Regions from separate parts of the Rhizobium sp. LjRoot258 genome, predicted to be linked through region 3. Evidence: riboswitches for the same ligand, from Rfam matches in the RefSeq annotation. Region 3 holds a riboswitch; each other region holds the start of a gene.

The links. Region 3 has a riboswitch for thiamine pyrophosphate ahead of thiM (hydroxyethylthiazole kinase). Riboswitches for the same ligand answer to the same signal wherever they lie in the genome.
Region 1: linked by a shared signal. The riboswitch ahead of thiC (phosphomethylpyrimidine synthase ThiC) and the one ahead of thiM (hydroxyethylthiazole kinase) in region 3 are both predicted to bind thiamine pyrophosphate.
Region 2: linked by a shared signal. The riboswitch ahead of thiB (thiamine ABC transporter substrate binding subunit) and the one ahead of thiM (hydroxyethylthiazole kinase) in region 3 are both predicted to bind thiamine pyrophosphate.

What each region holds. Positions count from the first base shown of each region.
Region 1 covers NZ_CAXUST020000001.1:3,645,616-3,653,558, forward strand. The annotation lists gene ACSQ9D_RS17910 (ABC transporter permease) at 1-839, shown strand, start outside; gene ACSQ9D_RS17915 (ABC transporter permease) at 842-1,804, shown strand; gene ACSQ9D_RS17920 (ABC transporter ATP-binding protein) at 1,804-2,811, shown strand; gene ACSQ9D_RS17925 (ABC transporter ATP-binding protein) at 2,811-3,803, shown strand; gene ACSQ9D_RS17930 (four-carbon acid sugar kinase family protein) at 3,800-4,861, shown strand; gene ACSQ9D_RS17935 (FadR/GntR family transcriptional regulator) at 4,887-5,651, shown strand; TPP riboswitch at 5,699-5,810, shown strand; gene thiC (phosphomethylpyrimidine synthase ThiC) at 5,903-7,729, shown strand; gene thiO (glycine oxidase ThiO) at 7,731-7,943, shown strand, end outside.
Region 2 covers NZ_CAXUST020000001.1:3,684,513-3,692,455, forward strand. The annotation lists gene ACSQ9D_RS18090 (thiamine ABC transporter ATP-binding protein) at 243-959, opposite strand; gene thiP (thiamine/thiamine pyrophosphate ABC transporter permease ThiP) at 952-2,586, opposite strand; gene thiB (thiamine ABC transporter substrate binding subunit) at 2,586-3,614, opposite strand; TPP riboswitch at 3,659-3,770, opposite strand; gene ACSQ9D_RS18105 (MDR family MFS transporter) at 3,831-5,363, opposite strand; gene ACSQ9D_RS18110 (MarR family winged helix-turn-helix transcriptional regulator) at 5,484-6,014, shown strand; gene ACSQ9D_RS18115 (thiamine diphosphokinase) at 6,063-6,713, shown strand; gene ACSQ9D_RS18120 (ATP-binding cassette domain-containing protein) at 6,717-7,943, shown strand, end outside.
Region 3 covers NZ_CAXUST020000002.1:1,451,142-1,459,084, forward strand. The annotation lists gene ACSQ9D_RS27615 (carbohydrate ABC transporter permease) at 1-41, shown strand, start outside; gene ACSQ9D_RS27620 (sugar kinase) at 38-1,027, shown strand; gene ACSQ9D_RS27625 (LysR family transcriptional regulator) at 1,031-1,990, opposite strand; gene ACSQ9D_RS27630 (MFS transporter) at 2,111-3,511, shown strand; TPP riboswitch at 3,607-3,703, shown strand; gene thiM (hydroxyethylthiazole kinase) at 3,753-4,556, shown strand; gene thiE (thiamine phosphate synthase) at 4,553-5,188, shown strand; gene thiD (bifunctional hydroxymethylpyrimidine kinase/phosphomethylpyrimidine kinase) at 5,185-5,997, shown strand; gene ACSQ9D_RS27650 (carbohydrate ABC transporter permease) at 6,028-6,876, opposite strand; gene ACSQ9D_RS27655 (carbohydrate ABC transporter permease) at 6,869-7,807, opposite strand; gene ACSQ9D_RS27660 (ABC transporter substrate-binding protein) at 7,877-7,943, opposite strand, start outside.

The DNA.
Region 1 (7,943 bases), on a different contig from region 3:
TGCGCGCACCCGGCGACGTTGCCTATAATCCCGAGCGCATCGAAGCGATCCGCGAAAGCGCCGGCCTGAACAAGCCGTTCATCGTGCAGTTCGGCCTTTATATCTGGAACCTGCTGCATGGCCAGTTCGGCAACTCGCTGACCTCGGGCCGGTCGGTCTGGGCCATGGTTTCGGCAGCTGCGCCGGTTTCCTTCCAACTGGCGCTCTGTTCCATCATCTTGACCGCCGTCGTCGCCATTCCGCTCGGCATGATCGCGGCGATGAACCAGAACACGAGGCTCGACTACACGATCCTTGGCAGCGCGCTCTTCCTGTGGGCGATCCCGGCCTACGTCGCTGGTCCGCTGCTCATGGTCGCCCTGATCGTGCTGTTGCCGATGATCAAGGTCCCCTACGGCTGGGGCGGCGTCTTTGACGTACGTATCATCTTGCCGCTGATCGTGCTGTCGTTCCAGCCGATCGCGCTCATCGTGCGCCAGACGCGTGCGGCGGTCATCGAGGTTCTCTCGGAGGACTTTGTACGCACCGCCCGCGCCAAGGGCGTTCCGGAAATCGTGGTGGCTCTGCGCCACATTCTACGCCCGGTATTGACGCCTGTCGTGACCCAGCTCGGCCTGATCATGATTACCATCGTCAACGGCGCGATCTTCGTCGAACTCGTTTTCGGTCTGCCGGGCCTCGGACGCCTGACCGTTCAGGCGCTGACCAACTCGGACTATCCCGTCATTCTGGCAATCACGCTGATCGGATCCTTCCTGGTCATGGCCTCGAACCTCTTGGTCGACGTGCTCTATCCGCTGCTTGATCCGCGCGCCAATGATGCAAGAAGGAGCCGCTGACCATGTCCGCAATCCCTCTCTCCACGATCGAAGCCACGCAGGAAGAACCCCCGGTCAACCTGTGGCGCGACGCCTGGCATCGCCTGAAGCGCAACAAGCTTGCCCTGTTCGGCCTGATTGTCGTCCTGATCCTCGCCTTCACCGCGATCTTTGGTCCCTACCTGGCGCCTTACGATTATCTGAGCCAGGATCTGCAGGCGCGAAACGCCGTTCCCTCGCTGCACCATCTTTTCGGCACGGACGATCTTGGCCGCGACGTCTTCAGCCGCGTCGTCTTCGGCACGCGCACGGCTTTCCTGGTTGCGATCGTCGTGACCTTGATCGCCGTTGCGATCGGTCTCGTGCTTGGAGCCATTGCCGGTTTCTTCGGCAATCCATTTGACAGCGCCATCATGTGGCTGACGGATGTGACCATGTCGGTGCCGAACCTGCTGCTCGTTGTCGTTATCAATGCGTCGCTGAAGACACCGATCGCGAAATGGATGGAGGCCCAGTACATGGCAACCCTCAATCCATTCTATCGCCAGACGGTATGGGTGGATTTCTTCCTGGTCTTCGGCTCGATGGCGCTGATCTCCTGGCCGCCCTATGCGCGCTTGGTGCGCGCCCAGGTGCTGTCGATCCGCAGCCGCCCCTATATCACCGCGGCCCAGGCTCTCGGCCTGTCCAACTGGGTCATCATGAAGCGTTACGTGGTACCGAACGCGCTTGGACCGCTGATCGTCTCCGTCAGTGCTGGTCTCGGCACGGCGATGGTTCTAGAAAGCGCCTTCAGCTTCCTCGGCGTCGGCGTCAATCCGCCGACCCCCAGCTGGGGCAACATGATTTCGGACGGTCTACGCGTCTGGCAGCATTATCCCCATCTCCTTGCCGCACCGGCAGCCGTCCTCGGCCTTGCCTCGGTTGCCTTCAGCTTCCTCGGCGATGGCCTCAACGACGCACTCAATCCGCGGGGCAGCAAGTGATGAACACGACCAAATCCAGTGAACGACTGCTCGATGTCCGCGGCCTCACCGTCGAAATCGACGGACGCAACGGCCCTGCCGTTGTCGTCGACGGGATCGACCTCCACGTCAACAAGGGCGAGACGCTCGGCGTCGTCGGCGAGTCCGGCTGTGGCAAGAGTCTGACGATGCTGAGCCTGATGCGGCTCCTGCCCAACAAGATCAAGGTCACCAAAGGCTCGGCCAGCTTTGACGGCAATGACTTGCAGAAGATGTCGAACAAGGAACTGCGCAAGGTACGCGGCGGCGATATCGGGTTCGTCTTCCAGGATCCGATGACCTCGCTAAACCCGGTCATGCGGGTCGGCGACCAGATCTGCGAGCCACTGATCTATCATCGCAGGATGAGCAAGGCGGAGGCCCGCGCACGTGCCGTCGAACTGCTGCGTCTCGTCGGCATTCCCGGTCCGGAAGAGCGGCTGCAGGCCTATCCGCACGAACTGTCTGGCGGCATGCGCCAGCGCGTGATGATCGCCATTGGCCTTGCCTGCAATCCGAAGCTCCTGATCGCCGACGAACCGACGACGGCGCTCGACGTCACCATCCAGGCCCAGATCGTCGATCTCGTGAAGGATCTGCGCGCCAAGCTCGGCATGTCGGTGGTCTGGATCACTCATGACCTGGCGCTGATCGCCGGTCTCGTCGATCGCGTCGCCGTGCTTTACGCCGGCACCGTTGTCGAGGATGCGCCGGTCGATGAACTCTACGCTCGCCCGAGCCATCCCTACACGCGCGGTCTCTTGGCCTCGATCCCGAAGCTGTCGGATGCACCGGCAAGCCGGCTGAGCTCGATCGGCGGCACACCGCCCGAACCGGGTCGCCGGCCGAAGGGATGCCCCTTTGCGCCGCGCTGTCCGCTGGCGGAAGCGATTTGCCTCGAGCGCGTACCGAAGCTCGAGCCGCTGGCCGGCGCCGGAAATCACCGGGCCGCCTGTTTTGTCGTCCAGAAAATGCAGGAGGCTGCGTGATGGGTGCCCAACCGCTGCTCAGGGTCGAGAACCTCGTCAAGCATTTCCACGTCAAGCTCGGCGCCTTCGGCGAACGCTCGGCGACGGTCTATGCGCTCGACAACGTCAATCTCGATATCATGGAAGGCGAGACGCTGAGCCTCGTCGGCGAATCCGGCTGCGGCAAGTCGACGACCGGCTTCACCATCCTCAACCTCTACAAGGCAACCAGCGGCAAGGTCGTCTACAAGGGCCAGGATCTGGCAACGCTGGACGAGAAGCAGATGCGGCCCTTCCGCCGCGACCTGCAGATCGTCTTCCAGGATCCCTATTCGACGCTCAACCCGCGCATGACGATCGGGGAGGCGATTGGAGAGCCGATCCTGTTCCACAAGCTCTGCACCAAGGCGGAACTGAAGGACCGGGTCGCGACGCTGCTGACCGACGTCGGCCTGTCGACCCGCTTTGCCCAGCGCTATCCGCACGAGCTTTCCGGCGGCCAACGGCAGCGTGTCGTCATCGCCCGCGCGCTCGCCTGCCAGCCCAAGTTCATCGTCTGCGACGAAGCGATCTCCGCACTCGACGTTTCCATTCAGGCGCAGATCATCAACCTGCTGCTCGACCTGCAGGAAAAATATGGCCTGACCTACCTGTTCATCGCCCACGATCTGGCCGTCGTTCGCCATATCAGCACCCGTGTCGGCGTGATGTATCTCGGCCGTCTGGCGGAGCTTGCGACCCGCGAGGAGCTGTTCGACAACCCGCTGCATCCCTACACCAAAGCGCTGCTGTCGGCCGTTCCGGACACCGATCCGGAGCTGGAGCGCAGCCGCAAGCGCCAGATCCTGCAGGGTGACGTGCCAAGTCCGCTCAATCCACCGGCCGGCTGCCGCTTCCATACGCGATGCCCGATCGCCATGGAGGCTTGCAGCAGGGCGGTTCCGGAATGGAAGGAAGCCAAGCCCGGCCATCTCGTCGCCTGCCACGCGGTCAACACCGGACAAACCACATGACGTTGAAGGTCGCGATCATCGCTGACGATCTGACCGGCGCACTGGACACGGGAACCCCCTTTGTCGACGCCGGGCTTTCCGTCGCTGTCGCGATCGAGGTCGAAGCCATATCGGATGCGCTTATGACCGGTTGCGAGGTCGTGGTGGTCAACACGGCCTCAAGAGCTCTCCCGGAGGAGGAAGCGGCAGGAAGGGTCAGCGTTGCGGCGAAGGCCCTTCTTGCCGCCTCGCCTCAGATCGTTTTGAAAAAGATAGACTCCCGTCTCAAGGGGAATGTTGCAGCAGAAAGCGCAGCTATTGCCGCCGTCTTCGGCCACGCGGCAATCGTCGTGGCACCAGCCATCCCCGATCAAGAGCGTTTGACCCGCAACGGCCATGTCGTCGGCCGCGGCGTCAACGAGCCGCTACCGATTGCCGATCTCTTCAAGACAGCTGACGGCCAGGTCCTCGTGCGTGACGCCGAGACTGATGGCGATCTCGACCGGCTGGTCGGCAGGCACGACTGGAAGATCACACTTGCCGTTGGCGCGCGCGGCATCGGCGCCGCGCTTGCTCGCAAGATCGGCAGGGCCAACAAAGCAGGCCGACCCTTTGCGGCATCAAATCGGACAGTTTTCGCCGTCGGTTCCCGCGACCCGATCACAGCGGCACAAATGACCAAGCTGGAGGCTTCCGGTGTCCTGACCTCGGCCATTGATGCTCCCGTGGGAATGCTACCGGACGAACAGCGGTTAGGCCTGCCGGTGCTTCTGCGCTGTACAGGCGAAATCACCGGCGAGACCGCGGCAGTTGCCGACCGGTTCGCGAAAGGCGTAAAGTCGATCATAGATGCGACGCGCCCGGAGATGCTGATGGTTGGCGGTGGCGATACGGCGCTGGCAGTTTTTCGCGAGCTCGGAATTCGGATCCTGAGGCCGCAGGGCGAAATCGAGGCGGGCATTCCGTGGTTTGACGTCAAAACGGCCGATGGCCTGCGTTTCCGCTGCGCGGTGAAGTCCGGGGGCTTCGGAAATTCTGATAGTTTGGTAAGACTGATTGCACAGAATCAGGCGGCATAGGACAATGCCGACGGGGAGAATGAAGGTGGACGAAGCAAACGGTGTATCGGCGAATGCGCAAGCGTCGCCTGCGACAAAGCCGGAGCGCGGTAAGGCCGTCAAGCTGGTCGATCGGGTGTTCGATCAGTTGCAAGAGCGCATTCGCTCGGGAAACTATCCGCCCGATTCACGACTTCCCGGTGAGCACGAGCTTGCGTCGATGCTTGGCGTCTCGCGCCCCATCGTGCGCGACGCGTTGGCACGCTTGCGCGATCAGGGCATCGTCTACGCCAGGCAAGGTGCCGGCACCTTCGTCAGCGCTCATGGCTCGCCGACGACGCAGCTTTCCTATTCGCCGGTCAAGACGATCGCCGATATTCAGCGCTGCTATGAGTTTCGCCTGACGATCGAGCCTGCTGCCGCCTATTTTGCTGCCAAGCGCCGCGACGAGGCGGCGATTCAGAAGATCGCAGCTGCTCTCGCCGATCTCCGTGAGGCGACCAGCCACCAGCTTCATCGCACTGACGCCGACTTCACGTTCCATCGTGCGGTCACGGAAGCCGCCAACAACCACTACTACACGGCCTCGATCGATGCCCTGAAAGCGCATATCGCGGTCGGCATGCATCTTCACGGTCTGTCTCTGCTTGGCCCGCGCCAAGGTCTTGAGCAGGTCTACGAAGAACACAACAAGATCTACCTCGCCATCGTCGAAGGCCGCGCGGAAGACGCGCGGGCGCTGATGAAGGCGCATCTCGAGGGCTCGCAGAGCCGCCTCTTCGAAGGCCGGGCGCTGGACCTTTCGATGTAGCCTACGCGGTCGGCTTGACAGCTTTGCTACTCTGGTTCTAACCTTTTCGCATTCACCAGGGGGGTCCCGGCAAGGGGCTGAGATACTGCTATCGCGCGCAGTGACCCGTTGAACCTGATCCAGTTCATACTGGCGTAGGGACGGTGCAAGCGCTCGAAGGCATTGGATTCTCGCGAGGAAACCGTGTCAGCGTCTTTTCATCATTCCGGCTGAGGACTGGGTCTCCAAATGCAAACTTGGAGCCTCAAACCATGAATATTGCCGCAAAGAATATCACCCCGACCGTTACGACAGGCCCATTGCCGGCCTCTCGAAAAATCTACATTCCCGGAGAAATCCACCCTGATGTCCGCGTCCCGATGCGCGAGATCAGCCTTCACCCGACATCGGGCGAACCGCCGGTCACGGTCTATGATTCCTCGGGCATCTACACCGTCGAAGGTGCCGACATCCGCATCGAGCAGGGACTACCAGAACTGCGCCGCGGCTGGGTGGTCGCCCGCGGTGACGTCGAAGCCTATCAGGGCCGCCAGGTCCGCCCCGAAGACAACGGCTTTGCCAGCGGCGAACGGCTGACGCCGGAATTTCCCGGCACGCGCCAGCCGCTCCGCGCAAGGGACGGCAAGGCCGTGACCCAGCTCGCCTATGCGCGCGCCGGCATTATCACACCGGAGATGGAATTCATCGCGATCCGCGAGAACCTTGGCCGCAAGGCGCAGGCGGAGGCTATCACGCGCGACGGCGAAAGCTTCGGCGCCCGGATTCCGGATCACGTAACCCCGGAATTCGTCCGGCAGGAGATTGCCACCGGCCGAGCGATCATTCCCGCCAACATCAATCATCCCGAATCCGAACCGATGATCATCGGCCGGAACTTCCTGGTGAAGATCAACGCCAATATCGGCAACTCCGCCGTCACGTCTTCCATGGCCGAAGAGGTCGAGAAGATGGTCTGGGCTGCCCGCTGGGGCGCCGATACAGTCATGGATCTCTCCACCGGCCGCAACATCCACAACATCCGCGAATGGATCATCCGCAACTCGCCACTGCCGATCGGCACGGTTCCACTTTATCAGGCGCTTGAGAAGGTCGAGGGCATTGCCGAGAACCTGACCTGGGAAGTCTATCGCGACACCCTGATCGAGCAGGCCGAGCAGGGGGTCGACTACTTCACCATCCACGCCGGCGTGCGGCTGCACTACATTCCGCTCACCGTCAACCGCGTCACCGGCATCGTTTCGCGCGGTGGCTCGATCATGGCCAAGTGGTGTCTTCATCACCACCGCGAGAGCTTCCTCTACGAGCATTTCGAGGAGATCTGCGACATCTGCCGCGCCTATGACGTCTCCTTCTCGCTCGGCGACGGCCTGCGTCCGGGCTCGATTGCCGACGCCAACGACGCGGCACAGTTCGCCGAGCTGGAAACGCTCGGCGAACTGACGAAGATCGCCTGGGCCAAGGACTGCCAGGTCATGATCGAAGGCCCCGGCCACGTGCCGATGCACAAGATCAAGGAGAACATGGACAAGCAGCTCGCCGTCTGCGGCGAGGCGCCCTTCTATACGCTGGGACCGCTGACCACCGACATTGCACCCGGCTACGACCACATCACCTCGGGCATCGGTGCTGCGATGATCGGCTGGTTCGGTACGGCGATGCTCTGCTACGTCACCCCGAAGGAGCATCTTGGTCTACCCGACCGCAACGACGTGAAGACCGGCGTCATCACCTACAAGATCGCTGCCCACGCGGCCGATCTCGCCAAGGGGCACCCGGCCGCTCAATTGCGCGACGACGCCCTGTCACGCGCTCGCTTCGAATTCCGCTGGGAGGACCAGTTCAACCTCGCGCTGGACCCCGAAACCGCCCGCAGCTTCCATGACGAGACGCTGCCGAAGGAAGCGCACAAGGTGGCGCACTTCTGCTCCATGTGCGGCCCGAAGTTCTGCTCGATGCGGATCTCGCACGACATCCGTGCCGAGGCGCAGAAGGAAGGGCTCGACGCGATGGCGGCGAAATACCGCGAGGGCGGCGATCTCTACATGCCAATCAATGCCGTCGAACAGTCGGGCGACTGATATGCATGTGCTTGTCAAAGGGGCCGGCGTTGCCGGCCTCGTCGTCGCCCACGAACTCAGCCTTCGCGGTGCCGATGCGACGGTCATTGATCCGGCTAAAGGCTCCAGGCAGGCAGCCTCCTGGCTCGCGGGCGGCATGCTCGCGCCCTGGTGCGAGCGCGAAAGTGCCGAGGAAGCCGTATTGCTGCGAGGTCGCGATGCTCCCGACCGGTGG
Region 2 (7,943 bases), on a different contig from region 3:
GTCGGCCGGCCCGCTTGCGCGACCCGGTCGGTCTCATGGTGATTCAACAGGCGTCCGTCCCCGTTCTTGCACTGCACAATCGGGGACACAAGTCTTTGCTGTAACTGATTTCCGCATCGGATGCATAGCGAGACTCTGACTAAATGTGGCGCCGTTGTATTTTAGCAAGCCTAACGTGCTTTTTGGAGTTTCCTCGGTCGCCTCAAATTATGGCGAAAGTGCCGTTGTGACTGTCAAATTCGTCAACTGCGGAGAAATTGCGTCAATCCAGGATGATCCTCGCAACCCAGAAACGTACCAATCGGAGCTGCCACGACAATCCTACCGCCTTCGATGAAGAGGCCGAAATCTGCGATGCGTTTGACCTCGTCCGGATCATGCGACACGACGACGACGGTATTGCCGGTCTCGCGATGCATATCGAGCAGCAGCGCCGCCATTCCGTTTCGCAAACCGGGGTCGAGCGCCGCGAAGGGCTCGTCCAGCAGGAGCACTGGACGGTTGCGAACAAGCGCGCGCGCAAAGGCGGTCCGCTGCCGCTCCCCGCCGGACAGCGTACCCGGCATTCGCCGTTCGAAACCGGCAAGCCCCACCTTTTCAAGCGCAGACGTGATCGATCGGCGATCGGCGGCCGTGAGTTTCATCGCCGGGTTGATACCAAGGCCGATGTTGGTGAAAATATCGAGATGCGCAAACAGGTTGTTGTCCTGAAATACGAGAGAGACGGCTCGTCTCGCCGGGTACTCGTCGGTCACGTCCTTTCCCGCGATCAGAATCCGCCCGCGGGCGGGCACATCGAAGCCGGCGAGCAGATTCAAAAAGGTCGACTTGCCGGCCCCGGACGCGCCCGTCACGGCAATCACGGCGCCGGCGGGAAGCCGGCAATCGAAATGAAAGGCTTGCCTCCCGAGTTGGAGACTGACATCGCGCATCTCGATCGAGAACTGCGGATCATGCATGGAAAGCCCCCTCGCGCCGCGCAGGCCCCATGGTCCCGGCGATCGTGAGCAGCAGGCAGACGAGGCCAAGGATCAATGCCAGCCCATCCGCATCGTTGGTCCGGTAGCTCCCCATGCGGCTATAAACGAGCCAAGGCAGTGTGACGAAACTATCCGAGCCGAACAGCGCAACGGCGCCCAGATCGCCGAGCGACAATGCCATCGCGAACGAAAATGCCGTGAGCATCGGCTTGAATAGCGCCGGCATGTCGACCAGGCGCAGCCGCGCCCAGCCGGTGACACCAAGGCTCGCCGCGAGTTTCTGCGTCCGGCGCTTGTGAACGATGAAGGCCGGCTCGAGCACACGCATCACAAAGGGCAGGGACATCAACGCGTTGATCGCGACAATCAGCAGCGGAGCGAACACGCTCACGTCGCCGAAATTTGTCAGTGCAAGAAACCACCCCGTCGCAAGGACGATCGGCGGCACCAGCAACACCAGCGACGACGCGCCACCCGCGGCAGCAAAAAATGCTCTCGCGCCGGAGGCCGCCGAACCCCGGAGAAGGACGGCGCGGCGCGCGCTCACCAGTGTCATCGAGACCAGCAAAGCGAGAACCGCCGCGGAGATCGAAATGGCAAGGCTGGTCGCAGCCGACTGCCAGAAAATGCGTTCGCTCAGGAGCTTCATCAGATCGGACCGAAGACCCGCCACGACGACGGACATCAAAGGTAGCCCCAGAAACAGCGCGGCGAGCATCACGACGCTGCCATCTGCAAGCCGCGCTGCCGGCAGCTGGCCATCCGGACGCCTGACGGCCTTACCTGCCGTCATGCCTTCGTCCTGCGGAGCGGGAAGAAGCGACAAGCCGCCAAGAATGACAGCGGTCAGGACGATCTGGAGCAGGGAGAGAGCGACGGCCCTGCCTGGGTCGAAATCAAAGCGAAGCGATTGATAGATGGCAACCTCGACCGTCGTTGCCGCAGGCCCGCCACCCAATGTCAGCACGAGCGTGAAGCTCGTGGCGCACAGCATGAAGATCAGGCCCGCGATACCAGGAATGACCGAGCGCAGAACTGGCCATTCGATGAAGCGGAAAATCGAACCAGGCCGCATGCCGAGACCACTCGCCATCAGCCAATATTCCGCTGGCACACGCTCCAGTGCCGCCAGCATCAAGCGGCACGCAAGCGGCATGTTAAAGAACACATGCGCCAGCAAGATCCCGGAAAGCCCGTAGATGCTGATCGGTTCCGCCATGCCGAGCTCGAGCAACAACGAGTTCAGTATCCCCTGCCGCCCCCAGATTCGGATCAATCCGAGCGCTCCGATCAGAACAGGGAGCCCCATCGGCACAGCCATGAGGCGAATGATCCAAGTACGGCCGGGGAAATGCCGCTGACGTGCTAGGGCCTGTGCGACTGGAATGGCAAGAACGACGGACAGTACTGTCGAAAGCAGAGCCTGCAGCAAGGTGAACCGCAGGATCCGCAAAATGTAGGGTTCGAACATCGCCGTCAGAATAGACGAAGCTCCGCTCGAAAGAAGCAAGGCAAAGGTTGCAAGGCCCACGAAACCAGCGATGCCGACGAGGCTCACGGCCCCGCCCAGTATCACCTGTCGCATCTCAGCCTTTGTCAAAAGCATCAGTTCATGCTCATGGCGGCCAGCCACTCGTCGATCCAGGCCTTGCGGTTCTCGGCGACTTCATCCGACCTCATCAGGAAGGTCTTTGAGGGGCTCACAAGCTTGCCGAATGCGTCGGGCAGCGGTTGCGATGTCGCCGAAACCGGCATCATCCAGTTGTTGGTCGGGATGGTATCCTGGAACCCCGGCGTCACCATGAATTTCAGGAAATCGCGCGCAAGCTCCTTGTCGTGCGCATTCTTCAGCAGGCCGGCCACTTCGATCTGTATGTAATGGCCCTCTGAAAATGCGGCAGCCTGATAGCGGTCCGTATTTTCCGCGACCATATGGTAGGCGGGCGAGGTCGTGTAGGAGAGCACCATCGGCGCCTCGCCCTTGGTGAACAGCCCATAGGCCTCGGACCAGCCGGGAGTTACCGTCAGCACGCGCTTCTTGAGTTTTGCCCAAGCTTCGGGCGACTTGTCGCCGTAAATAGCCTTTACCCACAGCAAGAGACCGAGCCCGGGCGTCGAGGTGCGCGGATCCTCTATGACGATCTTCTGCGAAGGGTCGCCTTCGACCAGCTCCTTCATGCTCTGCGGTGGGTTCTTGATTGTCTGCGTGTCGTAGATGACGGCGAAGTGGCCATAATCATAAGGCACGAACACGTCGTCCTTGAAGTCGCCCGGCACCTTAAGCGCAGCGACATCGACACCACTTGCCTCGAACAGGCCGGTTGCTTTCGCTTCCGTAGTCAGGTTCGTGTCCAGGCCGAGCACGACGTCTGCCTTCGTAGCAGCGCCTTCGAGCTTGAGACGCGACAACAGCGCCACGCCATCAGCCACACTGACGAAATTGACGCTGCAGCCGCATGTCTTCTCGAATGCTTCCTTGACCTTCGGCCCCGGTCCCCATTCGGATGTGAAGCTCTCGTAGGTGTAGACGGTGAGTGTCTTGTCCGCCGCCTGCGCGCCCACGCCGGCAAGGCCGACAGCCGCGACAAAGGCCGCGGTCAGCAGCGAACGGCTCGTGAATATGTGTTCGAACATGGCACCTCTCCTCTGGTTTGCTTGAAGGGGAAAAGGGCGGTGCCAGATGTCACGCGTCTAATCCCTCCGCCGGTGTTAGCCGGATCAGGTTCCGCGGGTTGGCTTTCAGCCTCTCAGCCGCGCACCGAATGGCACGAGGCACCCCGTTAGAGCGTTTGAAGGTGTATCGCCACGCTTGGTCTCTTGCAAGTGGCGGCCTCGGTCCGCCACCGGCATTTACTCCGCTGCTTCGGCACTGGCTGCCGGCCGCACCTCGGCCGCGCGAGGCAACTGCGTCGGCTTCAGCATCAAGGCGGTGCAAAGGCCGATAAGAGCGATCGCGCAGGAAGCCATGAACAGCGGAATGAAGGCATTGGCATAGGCTTCGGCCACAGCCTGACGCGCAACCTCCGGCAAAGCTGCCAGCATCTTCGGCGTCAGCTGCTCGATATCGGTCACGCCGGGAATGGAAAGTCCCGTCTTGCCGAGTTGTGAGCCAACGATCGCGCCATAAATGGAGATCGCGATCGATGCGCCGCCCATGCGCGAGAGCGTTACCGACCCGGTCGCCGCGCCGACATCGCGGGCGGGCGCCGCATTCTGAACGCCAACGACGGGCACCTGCTGTGCAAGGCCGACACCAAAGCCGTGAAGCGCCATCACCGCCCCGATAAGCAAGACCGGCGTTCCTGCATGAACCTGAGTGAGCAGCACGAATGCGATGGCACTGCAGGTCAAGCTTGCTATTGCAAACGGCTTATAGCGCCCGGTGATGGAGATGATGCGCCCGGCCGAGAGCGACCCGCAAACAATGCCGCCGGTCAAGAGAATAAAGAATGCTCCGGCCGCCGACGGTGAAAGGCCGGTCGTTGTCTGCAGGAACAATGCAAAATAATTGACCATGCCAATGCCGATCGCGCCGCTCATGATCGACATCACAAGCAACAGGCTGAACGTGGAATTGCGGAACAGCGACAGAGGAACAATCGGCTCGGCGGCGCGACGCTCGACGAAAATCCATCCGATGACTGCAGCGACACCAAGCGCCACCATGGCGAGGTTCTGCGGTGCCACCAGCGAACCGAAGAGCTGAGCGCCATCGGCGGCCAGCACGATGCTTGCCGTCGTCAAGGCGAGCAGCAGGGCGCCGGCATAATCGATCTTCGGACGACGATTCGGCTTCCGGTAAGGCAGCATCAGTGCCAGGCCGACAAGGACAACAAAACCGATCGGAACGTTGACGAGGAAGATCGAGCGCCAACCGAAGAGATCGCTCATCGCACCACCGAGCACCGGTCCGATAGCGCCGGACGCCATCAACACAAGGCTCGAATAGCTCTGGTAACGCGCGCGTTCGCGGGGCTCAAACAAATCGGCGTTGACCGCAAAGATCGATACCATGATCCCACCCCCGCCAAGCCCCTGCAGCACGCGGGCCGCAATCAGCGTGTTCATGGATATAGCCAGTCCGCAGACGGCTGAGCCGACCGTGAAGATCATGATCGCGGCCATCATCACATACTTGCGGCCGAAGAGATCACCAAGCTTGCCGTAAAGCGGCATCACTGCGCTCACAGCGAGGAGATAGGCAGAGCCGATCCAGCCAAACCGTTCGAGATGGCCGAACTCGCCAACGATCGTCGGCAGGGCCGTTGCAACGATCTGGTTGTCGAGCGTCGCCATGAACATGGCTGCCATCAGGAAAAGGAAGAGGATGAACCGCCGACGATGATCTGTCACAAGCGGCGCCGCGGCAATTTGAGTGTCCATGAAGTGTCGTTCCGAATGAGGCGTTGAAACAACTTATGTGCTATTAGCATATATTTGTCAATGTCACTTGATTGACCTCGGCATATTCTCAATCGACACATGACATGCTATATTTCCGGAATGAACGAGAGCTTGATGAACCTCACCAACACGGACCCCACCACCAACGAGCCGGGCATTGTGCGCATCGGTCAAAGCATGACACGCATGCGCCTCATGACCGGGCGCCGACTGATCGGGCGGCTCGCCATCCAGAGTGTGGCTCCCGGTCTTGAGCTATCGCACCTTGACGTACTGGACGCTGTGCGGCGCGCTCAGGAGACCGGTGAAGTAACAGTCGGGACGATCGCCGAGATGATGCGGATCGATCCGTCGCGCGCGAGCCGCATCGTCGCGGATATGGTCGGACGCAATATTCTGCGGCGAAAGGCATCACAGACCGATGCGCGACGGATCATTGTGGTGATGACGCCACTCGGACAGAGGCTGTTGTCGGAGATACGCGCGCAGAAGCTCACGTTCGTTTCCGAAGTGGTCAAAGACTGGAAACCGGAAGAGATCGAGGCGTTCGGGGAGCTGTTCGAGAAGTTCATTTCCGGCTACGAGGACGTTTTTCAAGCGCGCATCAAGGATATCGTCGGCGAAGCCTGAACGGCGGCCCTTTCCCTTCCCCCCCGCTTTGCGCTATGGGCAATGCGCATGAGCCAATCCACCTTCACCATTCTGCTTGGCGGCGAGTTGCAGGTAACCGATCGTCTGCGCGACGCCATCTCGGACAGCCGTTTCATTGCGGCCGACGGGGGAATGCGTCATGCGGCTGCGCTCGGCGTCGTTCCGGAGCTCTGGGTCGGTGATTTCGACTCGACGCCAACTGATCTTGCGGGCGCCTTTCCGGCTGTGCCGAGACAACCCTACCCCGCCGCAAAGGCTTCCACCGATGGTGAGATTGCGGTCTCAGAAGCGATCGCACGTGGGGCGAAACGTCTTATTTTGGCAGGTGCCCTCGCGGGTGAGCGTTCCGACCATGCCATCCAGCACCTGCTCTATGCCGTCAGCCTTGCAGAACAGGGCTATGACATGCTTCTGACGTCGGGCGGGGAGGAGGCTGTGCCACTGATTGCCGGCAAAATCGAGCTGGACCTGCCGCCTGACAGTCTCTTTTCGGTTCCCGGTCTCAGCGAACTTCACGGGCTGACGATCGAAAACGCGCGCTACCCGCTGGCCGATTTCCATTTGCCCTTCGGCTCGTCGCGCACCATTTCCAATGTCGCGAACGGCAAGGTGCGCTTTTCGCTCGAGAGCGGCCGAGCCATTGTGCTCGCCCGCCCCTATGACCTTTCCGGAGTCTGATCTTTGGCGCCTCCCATTCTGAAACTCGATGACGTCTTTCTCAGCTTCGGCGGCACCCCATTGCTTGCCGGCGCCGCCCTGCAGGTGGAGCCTGGAGACAAGATCTGTCTCGTCGGCCGCAACGGCTCTGGAAAGTCGACGCTTCTGAAAATCGCCGCCGGCATCACCGAAGCGCAGTCGGGCGAGGTCTTCCGCCACCCGTCGTCAACGGTGCGCTACCTCGAACAGGCCCCTGATTTCGCAGGCTACAAGACCGTGCAGGCCTATGCCGAAGCGGGGCTTGGTCCCGGCGACGACCACTACCGTGTTACCTATCTCCTCTCGCACCTCGGGCTCACCGGCGACGAGGATCCCAACAACCTCTCAGGAGGCGAGGCGCGCCGCGCCGCCCTCGCACGTGTCCTAGCGCCCGAGCCCGATATCCTGCTCCTCGACGAGCCGACCAACCATCTCGACCTGCCGACCATCGAATGGCTGGAAAGCGAACTGCAGAAGAGCCGCAGTGCGCTCGTCCTGATCTCCCACGACCGGCGCTTCCTCGAGAAGGTTTCGACGGCGACCGTCTGGCTGGACCGCGGCACCTCGCGCCGGCTCGACAAGGGCTTCGCCCATTTCGAAGCCTGGCGTGACCAGGTGCTGGAAGCGGAAGAACTTGAACAGCACAAGCTCGGCAAGGCAATCGAGCGCGAAGAGCACTGGCTGCGTTACGGTGTCACCGCACGGCGCAAGCGCAACATGCGCCGCCTCGGCGAACTGCAGACCATGCGCACGCAATATCGCGGCCACAAAGGCCCGCAAGGGACCGTGCAGGCCACGGTTTCCGACGCGCAGGAATCCGGCAAACTCGTTGTCGAGGCCGACAAGATCACGAAGACCTTCGGGGATAGGCCCATTGTCGCACCCTTCTCCATCCGCGTGCATCGCGGTGATTGCATCGGTCTCGTCGGCCCGAACGGCGCCGGCAAGACGACGCTCCTGAAGATGCTGACCGGACAACTCGCGCCGGACAGCGGCACGATAAAACTCGGGACCAATCTGGAAATCGCGACGCTGGATCAGAAGCGCGAAGACCTCAATCCAGACGAAACGCTCGCCCACTACCTGACGGATGGCCGCGGCGAGAACCTGCTCGTCAACGGTGAACAGAGGCACGTGACCGGCTACATGAAGGAGTTCCTGTTCCAGCCTGAACAGACGCGGACGCCGATCAGGAATCTATCCGGTGGCGAG
Region 3 (7,943 bases):
GGCAGATTGTGGCCGGGCTGACGGCGGGTGCCGTGAAGTGACACTGACGACCGCAATCGATGAGCGTGCGAAGCGACACATTCTGTGCGTTGGAGCCGCTGTTCTCGATACCCTCTTCAGGGTCCGCACCATGCCCAGCGGGCAAGGCAAAGTTCTACCATACGACATGCTGCAGATCGCCGAAGGTATGGCCACGAGTGCTGCTTTCGCGGTCGCAAAGCTTGGTGGGGACGCCAGCCTCTGGAGTGCGGTCGGAGACGACCAAACCGGCGAGCGCATCATCGGCGACCTGGCAGAAAGCGGCATAGACACCCGCGGCATGCGGCGCGTGGCGGGCGCCCGCTCGGCCGTATCGACGATCCTGATCGACGATGCCGGCGAGCGCCTGATCATCCCCTTCTACGACCCGCGTCTGCATCAGCTCGTCCAATCGGTCACAGCGGACGATATCGCCCCATTCGATGCGGTTTTGGTCGATGTGCGCTGGCCATCGCTTGCACTGCAGACACTGCTCGCTGCCCGGGAAGCGAAGCTACCGGCCATCCTTGACGGTGACGTGGCGCCTGAGGGGGTGATCGAGATGTTGGCACCAGCGGCAAGCCATATTGTTTTTTCGCAGCCGGCTGCTGAACGTCTGGCAGGAACGGCGCAGCCGCCATCGATGGTTCGCCGGCTGAAGGAGCGTTTCAGCCATGCCTTCGTTAGCGTGACATTCGGAGAAAGAGGCTCCTACTGGTTCGACGACGACAGCGGTTGCATTCGCCATCTCGAAGCACCGTGCATCACGGCCACGGATACGCTGGCGGCAGGCGACATCTTCCACGGAACCTTCGCACTGACGCTTTCCGAGGGCATGGCGATCGAGGACGTGATGCGCGCCTCGTCGATGGCGGCGGCAATCAAATGCCAGACATTTGGAGGCCGCATCGGCGCGCCGGCTCGAGCAGAACTTGATGAAGCTTTGATGAGTTGGCCAGCCAAGGCCGTCGATATCAACGCGCGAAACGATCCGGCGCAGGCCCTTTGAAGGTCAAGCGGCCTTCGAGATCGTCATGGAGCAGCCGGACGCCTTGAGCGCGGCTTCGACGACGTCAACGAAAAGCTTGCGGAACCATACCGAGCGGCCGTCCGCCCTGTCGACGCGGCGGTAGAGCATCGTAACAGGATCGGCGGGCAGTTCGATCGGCGGCGCCGAGATCTCCAGCCCGTGCAACTGCGCGATGCAGCGAGCGATCGATTCCGGAATGGTCGCGATTGCCGGCATCGCCCTCAGCGCCGGTGGCAGTGCTGAAAAGCGCGGTACGGTGGCCACGACCTGGCGGCGCAGACCGGCCTTGGCAAGGACTGTGTCGACATTTGTCGCACTGTTGCCCTCAAAGGACACGGTGACATGTGCGGCATTGACGAAGTCTTCCAGCGTCAGCGGCGCTTTGCGCTTCAGCTGGGCTGGGTCATAGACGCAGACCGAACACTGGCTGAAGAGCGGCGCCCGGACATGCCAGGACGCCGGTTCCTCGTGGACCGCGACGCTGAAATCATAAGCACCGTCGTCAAGCATGCGGGCAGCATCGCGCTTGTCGGCGGCGACCCCGATCAGACGCGCACCCGGGGACAGTGCGCGCAGACGCGCCACCAGCGGCCCGAAGAACGCCGATTCCAGATTGTCGCACATGCCGATCCTGAACTCGCCCTGCCAGATCTTTGGATCGAAGGCGGCCGGCGGCCGGATGGCGCGCTCGATGCCCGATAGCGCATCCTCGATCGCCGGCGCGATTGCAAGCGCGCGTGGGGTCGGCTGCAGACCTCGCCCGACCCGTACGAACAGCTCGTCGTCAAGCGTCTCGCGCAGCCGCTTTAGGGCCGCCGACAAGCCTGGCTGGCCGAGCAGAAGCCGCTCGGCAGCACGAGAGACATTGCGCTCCTGCATCAGCACCGAGAAAGCCAGCAGCAGGTTGAGGTCTATCTTTCTGAGGATCGTGTCATTCATCATTATCAGTAATACCTGACATGGTTACTATCAATTTGCAATAGGTTCGGGAGGTGTACATTTTCTCGTTCCCTGACGCTCAAAGCTTCCTCCCGGGGCGTCGGCAGAAAGGAACGATCACTCATGACCATTTCGAGATCTCAAGGCGGAGCCGGCCTGGCATTACTGTTGCTCTGTGCTGCCAACTTTCTTGATGCAATGGATGTGTCCACGATTGGCGTCGCGCTTCCGGCGATACAGGCCGAGCTCGGCATGAAGGCCACGTCCCTTCAGTGGGCCGTCAGCGCCTATGTGCTTGGCTACGGCGGTTTCCTGTTGCTGGGCGGGCGCGTCGCGGACGTTTTCGGCCACCGTCGCGTCTTCCTCTGGTCGCTCGCCATTTTCGCTGCCGCCAGCATCGCCGGCGGCTTTGTCGATAGCGGCCCGACGCTGATCGCCGCACGCCTGATAAAGGGCATCGCCGCTGCGTTTACGGCACCCGCTGCCCTTGCCCTGCTTCTGTCGGTGTTCGGCGAAGGATCGGCGCGGGCGAAAGCGCTCGGGATCTTTGCCTCGACTGGCGCGACCGGCTTTGTCCTTGGCATGGTGCTGGGCGGTGCCGCGACGGTCTTCAGCTGGCGGGCAACTCTTGTCATGGGTGCGCCGGTCGCCATTATCGCGCTGGCGATTGCTCCTTTCGTGCTGCCGGCAGACCAGCAGCGCAGCGGGCCGCGTGCCAAGTTCGACTGGGCTGGCGCGATAACAATCACGCCGGGACTTTTGCTCTTCGTCTTTGGCATCACCAATGCTGCGGCCGATGGCTGGCAGGCAGTGCCGACCTGGGGTGCGCTCGTGGCGGCGGCCGCTTTGATCGGCCTCTTCCTGATCGTCGAATCCCGTCATGCTGATCCGATGGTGCCGCTTGCGATATTCCGGCGGGCAAAGCTCTCCCACGCCAATGCCATTGCTGCGCTGTTCCAGGGCGTCTATGTCGGCTTCCAGTTCATCGCGACGCTCTATTATCAGACAGTCGTTGGCTGGTCGGCCTTCGCGACCGGGTTCTCTTTTGCCTTCGGCGGCGTCTGCGTCATGTTCCTGGCGCCACGCTTTGCGACGATCGCGCAAAATCGTGGCACGACCGGGCTGATGACGCTTGGGGTGGCGCTGCAGGCCCTCAGCTACATCTTCTGGATCCTGAGCGTTGGCCACATCAACCCGGTCTGGCTGGTCGTCCTGTCACAGCTCCCGCTTGGTGTCGGCTACGCCATGACCTATCCCTCAGTGCAGGTTGCGGCACTCTCCGACGTTGGCGAGGATCAGTCCGGGCTCGCATCGGGGCTGTTGTTTGCTTCCTTCCAGATCGGTGGCGGCATCGTGCTTGCGGCAGCCTCGGCCATATTTGGTGCGGCTTCCGGTTTCGGCTGGGATCCGTATTTCGCCGGCATCACGTTTGTCGCGGTCCTTGCGGTCCTCGTCACGCTTGCGGCCGCACTCGGTCCGAGAGCCTCTGTCGTTGACCGGAACATCTATCAGGCGGCGGAATAGCCGGGACGCCGCTTTTCGCGCGCGACGTCGCCGGCCACGTCCGGCGATGTCCATTTTATGGGTGACAGTCGCCTGCTTCTCTGCGACAAGAAGGCGATGAGAGACAGGGGCGCCCTCCGTATGGTGGGCTGAGAAGCACCCTTTGAACCTGAACCGGATAATGCCGGCGGAGGGAGTCGCTCGGGACTGTCGGCTTCCCGCGGCTGTCCCTGCGCCTTTCTCCCCGGTCGAAAGGCACATCATGCAAGATCAGACCTCGCCGGGAACGCTGCTGGGCGAATTGCGAGCGCAGCCACCGCTCGTCCACTGCATCACCAATTTCGTTGCCATGAACATCGCAGCCAATGTTCTTCTGGCAGCTGGCGCTTCCCCGGCCATGGTGCATGCGGAAGAAGAGGCTGGTGAATTTGCCGCGCTCGCCGGCGCCCTGACGATCAACATCGGCACACTCTCGTCAGCTTGGCTGCGCGGCATGCAGGCAGCCGCCAGCGCGGCCGGCCAGGCCGGCAAGCCCTTTGTTCTCGATCCGGTTGCCCACTACGCAACCGGTTTTCGTCGTGCGGCGGTGGACCGGCTGCTGGAACTCGGCCCCACCGTCATTCGCGGCAATGCCTCCGAAATCATCGCGCTTGCCGGCGGGGCGAGCCGTGGTCAAGGCGTGGATAGCCGCGATGAAGTCGACCAGGCTGAGGACGCTGCCCGGCTACTAGCCAGGACACACGGAGCGACGATCGCGGTAACCGGCGCTGTCGATTTCGTCACCGATGGCGACCGGGCGGCTCGTATCGAGGGTGGCTCGGCTTTGATGCCGCGGGTCACGGCGCTTGGCTGCTCGCTGACCTGCCTTATTGGCGCATTTGCGGCCATTCGGCCCGGCGCGCCATTCGCGACAGCGGTTGCAGCCCTTGCTACCTTTTCTGTCGCCGGCGAAATGGCAGCCAGCAACGCGGACGGCCCGGGCTCGTTCTCCTGGCGTTTCCTCGATGCACTTGCCGCGCTTGACGCTGCTACGCTCGATCGCCATGCCAGGGTGCGCGCGGCATGAGAAACCTCGATCTTTCTCTCTACCTCGTCCTCGATCCGGGCCTTTGCGCCGCCTTCGGCATGGTGGAGACCGCCCGCGCGGCGGTCGCCGGGGGAGCGACCATGGTGCAACTGCGCGACAAGCATGCGGATACGGCACGGATGATCGAGACTGGGCGGGCACTCAAGGTGGCATTGTCCGGCACCGGCGCTCTGCTGATCGTCAATGACGACGTGGAGGCGGCTATCGCTATTGGCGCCGACGGGCTGCATATTGGCCAGGACGACATCGATGCGATCACGGCGCGGCAATTGATTGGCCCGAACATGATCCTCGGCCTCTCGGCTGAAACGGCGGCGCTGGCGGCAGCAATCGACCCCGCAGCTGTCGACTATGCTGGGTTGGGGCCGGTTTTTGCGACAGCGACGAAGCCTGACCACAAACCCGCGCTCGGCTTTGAAGGGCTTTCGCGCCTGATCAAGGTTTGTCCCGTACCGGTCGTCGCCATCGGTGGCCTGAAATCCGCCCACGTCGGTGACGTCCTTGCCGCCGGGGCCGATGGGCTTGCGGTTGTCTCGGCGATTTGCGGGACGCCCGATCCACAGCTGGCGGCACGAGAGATCGCCAAGAACATCCAAATGGCAAGAACATGATCCGAAACGTGATGTCCATTGCAGGCTCCGATCCCTCCGGCGGGGCCGGTATCCAGGCCGATCTCAAGGCATTTTCCGCGCGCGGCGTCTATGGCATGGCAGTGATGACGGCGCTGACCGCCCAGAACACGCAAGGCGTTTGCGGCGTCCATCTGGTCCCTGCTGCCTTCGTTGCGGATCAGATTGCGGCGGTTCTTGCCGACGTGCGGGTCGACGCCATCAAGATCGGCATGATTGCCACGGCCGAGATCGCCGACGCCGTCGCCGATGCGCTTGTGCCCTACCAGGGTATCCCGATCGTTCTGGACCCCGTCATGGTCGCCAAGGGTGGAGCTGCCCTACTCGACCCCTCCGCTGTCGACGTTCTGTCCAAGCGTCTGTCGCCACTTGCAACCTTGCTGACGCCAAACCTGCCGGAAGCGGCTGCACTGCTTCATGTCTCTGCCGCGGCCACACGCAGCGACATGGCCGAGCAGGCAGACAGTCTTCGCCAGCTCGGTCCCAAGGCTGTCCTCGTCAAGGGCGGACATCTGGCCGGCGACGAAAGCCCGGATGTGCTGTCGACAGCCTCCGGGCTGGCATGGTTTGAGGCAAAACGCGTTGCGACCGCAAACACGCATGGCACCGGCTGCACCCTTTCCAGCGCGCTTGCCGCCGAACTGGCGAAAGGAGCATCAGTTCACGAGGCGGTCACGCGTGCCAAGGTCTACCTTGCTGATGCCGTCGCCCATGCCGACGAGCTGAGCGTCGGGTCTGGCCACGGACCCGTGCACCACTTTCACGCACTGTGGTCGGCGGGGTCGGCATAGCATGAACGACCCGCCTGCCGACAGAGCCGATCAGTTTTTGACAGCACCAGCAGTCAGGCCTGCGATGATGTGCTTTTGTGCCAGGAAGAAGACGATGATCGTCGGCATGATTGTCAGCGTGATGAAGGCGAGCACCAGCTGCCAGGCGGTGCCGAACTCACCGCGATAGACCATGATGCCAAGCGGCCATGGGTACATCGTCTCCGAATTCAGCATGATCAGCGGCAGGATGTAGCTGTTCCAGCTGCCGACGAAGGAGATGATGCTGACAGTTGCGATGATCGGCCGCGAGAGCGGCAGCGAGATATGCCAGAAGAAGCGGATGTAGCCACAGCCGTCGACGATTGCCGCCTGGAACAATTCTTCCGGAAGGTTGCGAAAATAGTTCCGGAACAGAAGTATGCTCATGCCCAGGCCGAAGGAGACCTGCGGCAGGACAACGCCCCAGTAAGAATTCAACAGGCCGAGGTCACGGATCCGGATGAACAGGGGCAGGATGGCGGTCGCAGCCGGAAACATCAGGCCGATCAAGAAGTAGTTGAGCAGGAAACCCGCGCCGAAGAACTTCACATGCGCGAAGGTAAAGGCGGCCATGGCCGAGACCGAAACCGTCAAACAGACCGTTAGCGTGGCGATGATCAGCGAATTCATCATCTGCCGCCAGTAGCGGTCCCCAAAGAAAATGTCGGTATAGTTTTCCGGATGCCATGCGACCGGTAGCCCGAAGGGGTTGGTGCGTAGGTCGCCGAGATCCTTGAAACCGCCAAGTGCCGTCGTCAGCAGCGGGACCAGTACGATCGCTGCGATGATCGTCAGGGAGACATACAGATAGATCTTCGTGCCGGTCGCGATCCGGGCGGATGAGGCCATCTCAGTCATTGCGCATGAATATCCGTTTGTAGCCGAAGGCAAGCGTCACGCAGATGACGAACAGGACGACGCCCACGGCACTGCCGAGGCCGACCTGCATGCGCGTGACGCCAAAGTTGAAAAGGAAGGTGACCATGGTCTGCGTCGCGTTGAAGGGCCCGCCGCCCGTCAGCGGCATGATGAGGTCGAAGAGCTGCAGTGAGCCGACGACAGCAAAGAAGACGGACAGGCGAACGGTCGAGCCGAGAAGCGGCAGCGTAATGTAACGGAACCGCTGCCAGCCGCTGGCGCCGTCGATTTCTGCGGCTTCCAGCACGCTTTTGTCGAGCGACTGCAACCCCGCAATGAAGAGCATCATGTGGAACCCAAAATACTTCCACACGACAACTGCCAGCACTGCATAGATCGCCAGGTCCTTGTCTGCCAGCACATAGGGTGTCTCGACGCCGATGAGGTGGGCGGCCGAGGCAAACAGGCCATAGTCGCCATCGTAGACGAAGCGCCAGATGAGGCCGGCGGCGACCTCCGCCAAGACGTAGGGCAGGAAGAAGATCAAGCGGAAGATGACCACTCCAGCGATCCGGTGCGCCAGCATCATCGCCAGCCAGATGGCGAGCGGAATCTGGATCAGGATCGAAATGACGATGATCAGCGCATTGTTCTTCAACGCCGTCAGGAAGGCGCTGTTCTTGAACAGTACCTCGAAATTCCTCATTCCCACGAACTGCGTCGGCAATCCGTAACCGTCCCACTTGTAGAGACTGTACCATGCCGCCTCCCCCATGGGCAGGATGACGAAGATCGTAAACAGCAGCAGCGCTGGCGGCAGAAACAGAAGCAGGACCGGCAGGCGCCGGGCCAGGCTCGGATCTTTGCTGCGCACCGACGATCTGACAGCCGAGCGCGGTCGGATGGCGCCCGTTACGCTGATAGTGGTCATAAAGGCCGGTCCCTCTTACGTCACATGGAAGAGCGGCGCGAGTGATGCTGCGCGCCGCAGTCGTGTTGTTCAGAGCTGATCCTGCTCAAAGGCTTCCTGGATCTGCTGAGCCCCATCGGACGGGCTCATCTGTCCC